One region of the Terrabacter sp. 01T434 genome, then DNA from elsewhere that is predicted to be linked to it. Evidence: riboswitches for the same ligand, from Rfam matches in the RefSeq annotation. Region 1 holds a riboswitch; the other holds the start of a gene.
What was found. Region 1 has a riboswitch for cobalamin ahead of AC1DIW_RS12430 (ribonucleoside-diphosphate reductase subunit alpha). Riboswitches for the same ligand answer to the same signal wherever they lie in the genome.

Region 1 (3,401 bases):
CCGCGATCCACCACACCCTGCGCCACATGCCAGACCCCCTGTCCCGAGCGAGCGTGCTGCTTCGATGCTAGAGGGCGGCTGGATGGGCCCTTCGGCTATTGCCGCTGTCTGCGAGGCGACACGGACTCGGGATCCGATTCGGTGAGGAGTTTCTGTACTGGCTCAAACGCCTTCTGCGCGGCACCACCCAGCCGGGTGAGCTCCGATCACTGCGCAGGCGCGCGCGTTTCAGCCCTGTCCCCCGGGCGTCCCCCGAGCCCCGAAACCCCCACCCCTCAGCGGTGCCGAGGTAACGCATGCAGAGCACCAGGACGAGCACGACAACGGCCCGGCACCTGTTCGCAATGAGAAGGTCAGGGGTTCGAATCCCCTCAGCTCCACCAGATGGAACCCCGTCCCACCTGCGGAACCTGCAGGAGGGGCGGGGTTGTCTTTTGTCATCCACCGGCCGACCGGTGCAGCCGCGACCGCCGGTCCGCCGTGAACAGCAGGCATCAAGTCCGCCGAGGCACTCAGAAGTCGCTGAGCGTGGAAGGGCTCGCTTCGGCGTCGCGTCGACGTCGGGGCCGTTGGCCGATCTCGGCGGGCACGAACGTGTGGTCGGGGTGCGGCTCGGTCGTCGTCTCGTAGAGCCACTCGAGGTCTCCTGCGACGAACGGGGGTACGTCTTGGGGGTTGCCTTGGTGCTCGACGGCCACGAAGACGAGTTCGGCAGTGGCGACCATGACGACGGGGCCGAGGTCGTTCCAGCGTTCGGCGGTGACGACGACCTGGACGCGCATGGACGTGCGGCCGACGGTGATCAGCTGCGCGCGGGCGGTCATCAGGTCGGCGATGTGAGCAGGTGCGAGGAAGTGCATGCCGTCGACGGCGACGGTGACCGCGGGCATGCCGGCGTGTCGACCTGCTGCGGCTGCGGCGGCTTCGTCGATGAGGCGCATCACCGCGCCGCCGTGCACGGACCCGTAGAGGTTGGTGTCCTGGTGGCCCATGACGTGCGAGAGCACGACGCGGCTTGCCCGCGCGTCCACGGCGTCAGGGCCACCGACCGGGGCGGGTCGGGCGGGCACGTCCGTGATGGGGCTGGGTGTGGCCATGGCTTGTCCTCTCCGCACAGCGCGGAGAACCGAGAATCGGCGCTCCGCCTGCTGACGCGACAGATCGGATGGATGATGCAGCCCGCGGCGGTGACCCGACTCGTCGCCACTGGCGACCCACGGTTGCGCGACAGTGCCGGACTTGGACCGGCTTCCCCGTCACACGGGCTGGTGTTCAGTTGGGGCCTCAGCCTAGCCCGGCACACACGTGCCCTCGGTGACACGGCCTGAAGGCGGACGAGCGACTTGCGACACGCCGCGCAACATGTGGGGTGAGCAGCGTCAACAATCACTAGGGATAGTGTCTGCTCTGCAGCTGGTTCGGCATCTCAGCCAGAGATGCCGTCGCAAGAGGGAACCCGGTGTGAATCCGGGACTGCCCCGCAGCGGTGAGTGGGAACGACCGTCGTCAACAGCACTGGGCCGATCAGGCCTGGGAAGCGGCGACCAGTAGGAGACGAACCGTCCGATGAATGTCGGGCGGTGTGCACGCCCACGAGTCCGAAGACCTGCCAGCGCACCGCGTGAGCCTCACGCGGTGGTCCGACAGCCCCGAGGGAGGGCTCGTGGGCATCGGCTGACCGCGTGTGGGACGACCCTTTCGACCTCGCACACGTGCACCTGACTCCACGCGTCTCCTCTGGTCTGGCGGGCCGTTCGCCCACGCTGCGAGGAGACAGCCGTGAACACCCCACTGCAGGACGCCATCGACCGGGCCGCACCTGCGCCCGGAACCCGCACCCAGACGGACGATCAGCACCGAGGCAGGTCAGCCCACGGGCTGGGACATGCGAAGCCGGCCCCTCCGTCACGTGTCTCGGTGACCAAGCGGGACGGGTCGCGTGAGCCGTTCGATGCCGATCGGATCAATCGCGCCGTCGAGCGCGCCACGGAAGGACTGGACAATGCCGTCGGGCTGACGGTCCAGATCGCCTCCGAGCTCGCCATCACCCTGTTCGACGGCATCACGACCGAACAGCTGGACCAGGCCGCCATCCAGGTCGCTGCCCAGAACGTCAAGGACGATCCCGCGTTCGACCGAGTCGCGGCGCGCTTGCTCCTCAAGACGATCTACAAGCGCGTCCTCGGTGGCTACGAGTCGCCGCGTGAGCTCACCCTGCTGCACCAGGCCCGCTTCCCGGGCTACGTCCGTGAGGCCGTCGAGGACGGTCTGCTGGACTCACGTCTGGCCAAGACCTTCGACCTCGAGCGCCTCGCCGACGCTCTCGACCCGGAGCATGACGAGCTGCTGACCTACATCGGCGTCACGACGATGCGCAACCGCTACCTGCTCACAGGCCCGGGCGGGTCCGACGTCGAGGTGCCGCAGTACTTCTGGATGCGGGTTGCGATGGGCCTCTCACTCAACGAGGAGGACCCAACGCAGGTGGCACTGCGCTTCTACCGCGCGATGGCGCGGTTGGAGTACCTGCCGGCCGGCTCGACGCTCGTGAACGCCGGCACCCCGCAGCCGCAGCTGTCCAACTGCTTCGTGATGCAGATGGAGGACGACATCGAGCACATCGCCAAGAGCGTGCGCGATGTCATGTGGATCACCAAGGGCACCGGCGGCATCGGGCTTTCGGTGACCAAGCTGCGCTCGGAGGGCTCCCCGATCCGCAGCAACAACACCACGTCCACGGGCCCGATCCCGTTCATGCACACCATCGACTCGACCCTTCGGGCGATCTCCCGGGGCGGCAAGAAGTTCGGGGCGCTGTGCTTCTACATGGAGAACTGGCATCTCGACTTCCCGCAGTTCCTCGACCTGCGCCAACAAGCTGGCGACCCGTACCGCCGCACCCGCACCGCCAACACCGCCGTCTGGATCTCGGACGAGTTCATGCGCCGGGTCGAGCGCGACGAGACGTGGTACCTGTTCGACCCGCTCGAGACCCCCGACCTGGTCGAGCTCACCGGGGCCGCGTTCAGCAGCCGGTACACCGAGTACATCGAGCTGGCCGAGCAAGGACGCCTGCGCGCATACCGGACCATCCGCGCCCGCGAGCAGTTCACCGCGATCCTGGTCGCGCTGCAGACGGCCTCCCACCCGTGGCTGACGTGGAAGGACACCATCAACCTGCGGGCGCTCAACGACAACACGGGAACGATCCACCTGTCGAACCTGTGCACCGAGATCACGCTGCCCCAGGACCGGGAGAACACCGCGGTCTGCAACCTGGCCTCGGTCAACCTCTCGCGCCACCTGACCATCGACCCCGCGGACGCCGCTGACCCTGGCCGGTCGCTGGGCCAGCTCCTCGACGCCGCGGTTGACTGGGCCCGTCTGGAGGCGACGGTGCG
Region 2 (3,401 bases), on a different contig from region 1:
GTCAGCGTGCCGCCGCTGAAGTGCGGCACGAGCCCGTTGATGGTGCGCAGCAGGGTCGACTTGCCGCTGCCCGTGGGACCGACGACGAGGACGAGCTCGCCCTCGGGTACCGCGAGCGTGACGTCATGGAGGCTGGGGGCGGGGGCGCCGGCATACTGCACCGACACGTGCTCGAAGGTGATCACGAGGCGACCTCCCGGGGACGGGGTGTGAACCAGGCGGGCGACGCGGCGACGAGGGCGGCGAGCACCGCGAGCAGGGGGACGGCAGGCAGCTCGGCCCGCTGGCTGGGGACGAGGCCCTCCCAGCCGCGCGCCGAGGCGACGACGAGGACGGCGGCCGGCACGGCGCCGACGACGACCGTCATGGTCTCGGTCCACGTCCACCGGTCGCGGCGGTGACCCGACCGCGGGTCGCGCGAGGCGCCGACGACCAGGCTCGAGCCGGCGAGAAGGGCCCCGAGCACGAGCACCGGTAGCCCGAGCACGCCGCCGGCCGACGAGTCGAGCAGGCCGTAGAGGCCAGCGAGGACGCCGACGAGGCCGGCGAGCGCGAGCCCCGTGGCGGCCCTCCGGCTCGTCGTGGTCGAGCGGACCGCGCGGCCGTAGCCCCGCGACTCCATCGACGCGGCCAGTCCCAGCGACCGCTCGAACGCGGTCTCGACCACGGGCACCGTGAGACGGGCCATCTCGCGCAGCCCCCGACCGTCGCGGCCGCGGAGCGTGCGAGCGGCCCGCACGTCCCGGGCGTCGGTCAGCAGCTGAGGGGCGAACGTGAGTCCGACCACGACGGCCGTCCCCACGTCGTAGAGCGTGGCGGGCAGGTAGCGCAGCAGCCGACGCGGGCTCGCGAGCGCGTTGGCCGCACCGAGGCAGGCGAGGACCGCGGCGAGGCGCAGGGCGTCGTAGGCGGCATACAGCAGCGACTCGAGCGTCACGGTGCCACCGATGCGGATGCTCGCGGCCCAGTCGGGCAGCGGCACGCTCGGCAGCGTCACGACGACCGTCTCACCGACGATCCCGTTGCCGAGCAGCGCGGTCATGACGATGCGGAAGGCGACGAGAACGGCGCCGATGACGAGGAAGGCCGGCAGCGGGTTGACCGTCGCCGGGTCATGGCGTTCGCTGACGACGAGGACGCAGACGCCGATGACGAGGAGCAGCAGCACCGGGTTGGTCGTGCGCGATGCCGCCGTGGCCAGCCCCACACCCCACAGCCACCAGGCTGCGGGGTGCTGGAGGCGGGCCTTGAGCGGGAGCCGCGTCACGGTGGTCGGGGCTCCTCAGCCGTCCTGCCGGGCGCGCGAACGCGAGCGCACGAGCAGGTAGGCGATGAGGGCGAGCAGGACGAGGCCCGCGATGACGTATGCCGCCACGCTGCCACCCGACGTGCCCGAGGTCTGCGCTGCGGCGACGTCGGTCCCCGTGGCCGGGGTCGTCGCGGACGCGGAGGGGGTGGCTGTCGGCGCGGCGACGGTCACCGGCTGGTCGGCGGCCTTCGCCTCCGGGCTGACCTCCTTGACGGCGCCGCCGCAGTCGCTCGTCGGGTAGCCGGCGACGCCGCAGACCAGTCCCTTCTCGGTGCGGACGTCACCGGCCGTGGCCAGCACGGCCGCGCTCGTGGCGTCCGTGGCGACGACGGCACACAGGGCCTTCGGCTCGGGCGGGGTCGCGCCGTCGGCGGAATCCGCCGGGCGCCCGAAGTCGACGACGAGACCGACGCGCTTCTTGCCGGCCTCGGCAGGGGTCGATCCGCAGACCTGGTCGAAGGTGAGGACGGCGCGGGGGTAGCGGGTGGACGACTCATCCGCGACGGCGAAACGCCAGCCGTCGACGGCGCCGTCCTTGGGGACCGTCTGGTCCGGGCCCTTCTGCGCGTAGGCCCAGGTGCCGCCGGTGAGCTGGTAGAAGCCCCAGTAGCGGTAGGCAGCGGCGTGAGCCGGGGCGAGGGTCAGGGCGGACAGGCAGGCCGCGACGACGGCGGCGAGCACGACCCGAACGGGTGCGCGACTGGGGGAGCGACGAACGTGGGACATGGTTTCCTCCTCGCGGTGGGACACCATGTCGGGTCGCTGGCTGGAGCCGGCCCGGCGGGGTGACTCCGGTCCGCATTCCACGACAGACTGACAAAAGGAGCCGGGAGGACGCGGGTTTTCCGACTGGTCACCCACGCCGGCTGGCGGCGGAGGTGGTGTCACGGTTGCGGGTCAGCGCCGGAGTCACACCGGCTTGCCCCATCGTCCTTCGGTAGGCGAACCGTCGCACGCGGGGTTGCCGCCCGTCAAACGGGCCGCCGTCTAGGGTGTCGGCATGAGCGCTGACTGGTCCTGGCTGTTCCTCGACGCCCACGGCAACCCGATGGAGGGGGAGGGCCTGGCCACGACCGGCTTCCCCACCCAGAGCGACGCCGAGAGCTACCTCGGCGAGTCGTGGCGCGAGCTGCTCGACGCGGGCGTCGAGGCGGTCACGCTGCGCGAGCACGACGCCGTCGTCTACGGCCCGATGAGCCTGCGGGCGGCGGAGTGAGCGCGCCCTCGGGCGGTCGCGGCTCGTCCGACCCGGTCCTGTCGCCCGGGCTCGAGCAGGACCTGCTGGCCCGGGTCGTCACGGCCCAACGGTCGTGGCGCTCGCCCGGGGTCAGCGTCGGCGTCGTGCGCGACGGACACCTCGCCTGGTCGGCGCACGTCGGCTCGGCCCGCCTCGGAGTCGACGCCACGCCGGCGACCGACGACACCCAGTTCATGATCGGCTCGGTGACGAAGACGTTCACGGCGCTCGCGGTCATGTCGCTGCGTGACGAAGGACTGCTCTCGCTCGACGACACGCTCGAGACGTACCTCCCGGCCACCAAGCATGCGCGAGTTCCGTTGCGACAGATGCTCGCCCACGCCTCTGGCCTCCAGCGCGAGCCCGTCGGCAACATCTGGGAGACCTTGGTGGCACCTGAGCGCGAGGAGTTCCTCGCCGGTGTCGAGGACGCCGAGCAGGTGCTCCCGGCCCACCACGTCTTCCACTACTCGAACCTCGCCTACGCCCTGCTCGGCCAGGTCGTCGAGCGTGTGACCGGCCAGGACTGGGAGCGGGTCGTCCGCGAGCGCGTCCTGGACCCGCTCGGGATGACGCGCACCGGGCTGGCACCCGCCGACGACCGCGCCGTGGGCTACCAGGTCGACCCCTACGCCGGGACCGCGAGCGAGGAACCACTCTTCAGCCTCGGCGCGACGGCCCCGGTCGGCGGGCTGTGGTCGACGGTGGCCGACCTGGCGCGCTACGCCGCCTACGTGGCACGCCCCGATGCCCGCGTCGTCCGGCCCGAGACCGTCGAGGAGATGTGCCGGCCCATCATCATGACCGACGTCGACAGCTGGAGCGGCGCCTACGGGCTCGGCTTCGGCATGGGCC

Region 2: another riboswitch for cobalamin. It lies ahead of AC1DIW_RS10105 (SCO2322 family protein); the one in region 1 lies ahead of AC1DIW_RS12430 (ribonucleoside-diphosphate reductase subunit alpha).

The regions. Positions count from the first base shown of each region.
Region 1 covers NZ_JBFTPP010000005.1:252,153-255,553, forward strand. Annotated here, with positions in the region: gene AC1DIW_RS12420 (hypothetical protein) at 1-28, opposite strand, end outside; gene AC1DIW_RS12425 (acyl-CoA thioesterase) at 513-1,097, opposite strand; cobalamin riboswitch at 1,397-1,628, shown strand; gene AC1DIW_RS12430 (ribonucleoside-diphosphate reductase subunit alpha) at 1,918-3,401, shown strand, end outside.
Region 2 covers NZ_JBFTPP010000004.1:111,710-115,110, forward strand. Annotated here, with positions in the region: gene AC1DIW_RS10095 (ABC transporter ATP-binding protein) at 1-185, opposite strand, end outside; gene AC1DIW_RS10100 (energy-coupling factor transporter transmembrane component T) at 182-1,267, opposite strand; gene AC1DIW_RS10105 (SCO2322 family protein) at 1,283-2,035, opposite strand; cobalamin riboswitch at 2,129-2,275, opposite strand; gene AC1DIW_RS10110 (hypothetical protein) at 2,310-2,525, shown strand; gene AC1DIW_RS10115 (serine hydrolase domain-containing protein) at 2,522-3,401, shown strand, end outside.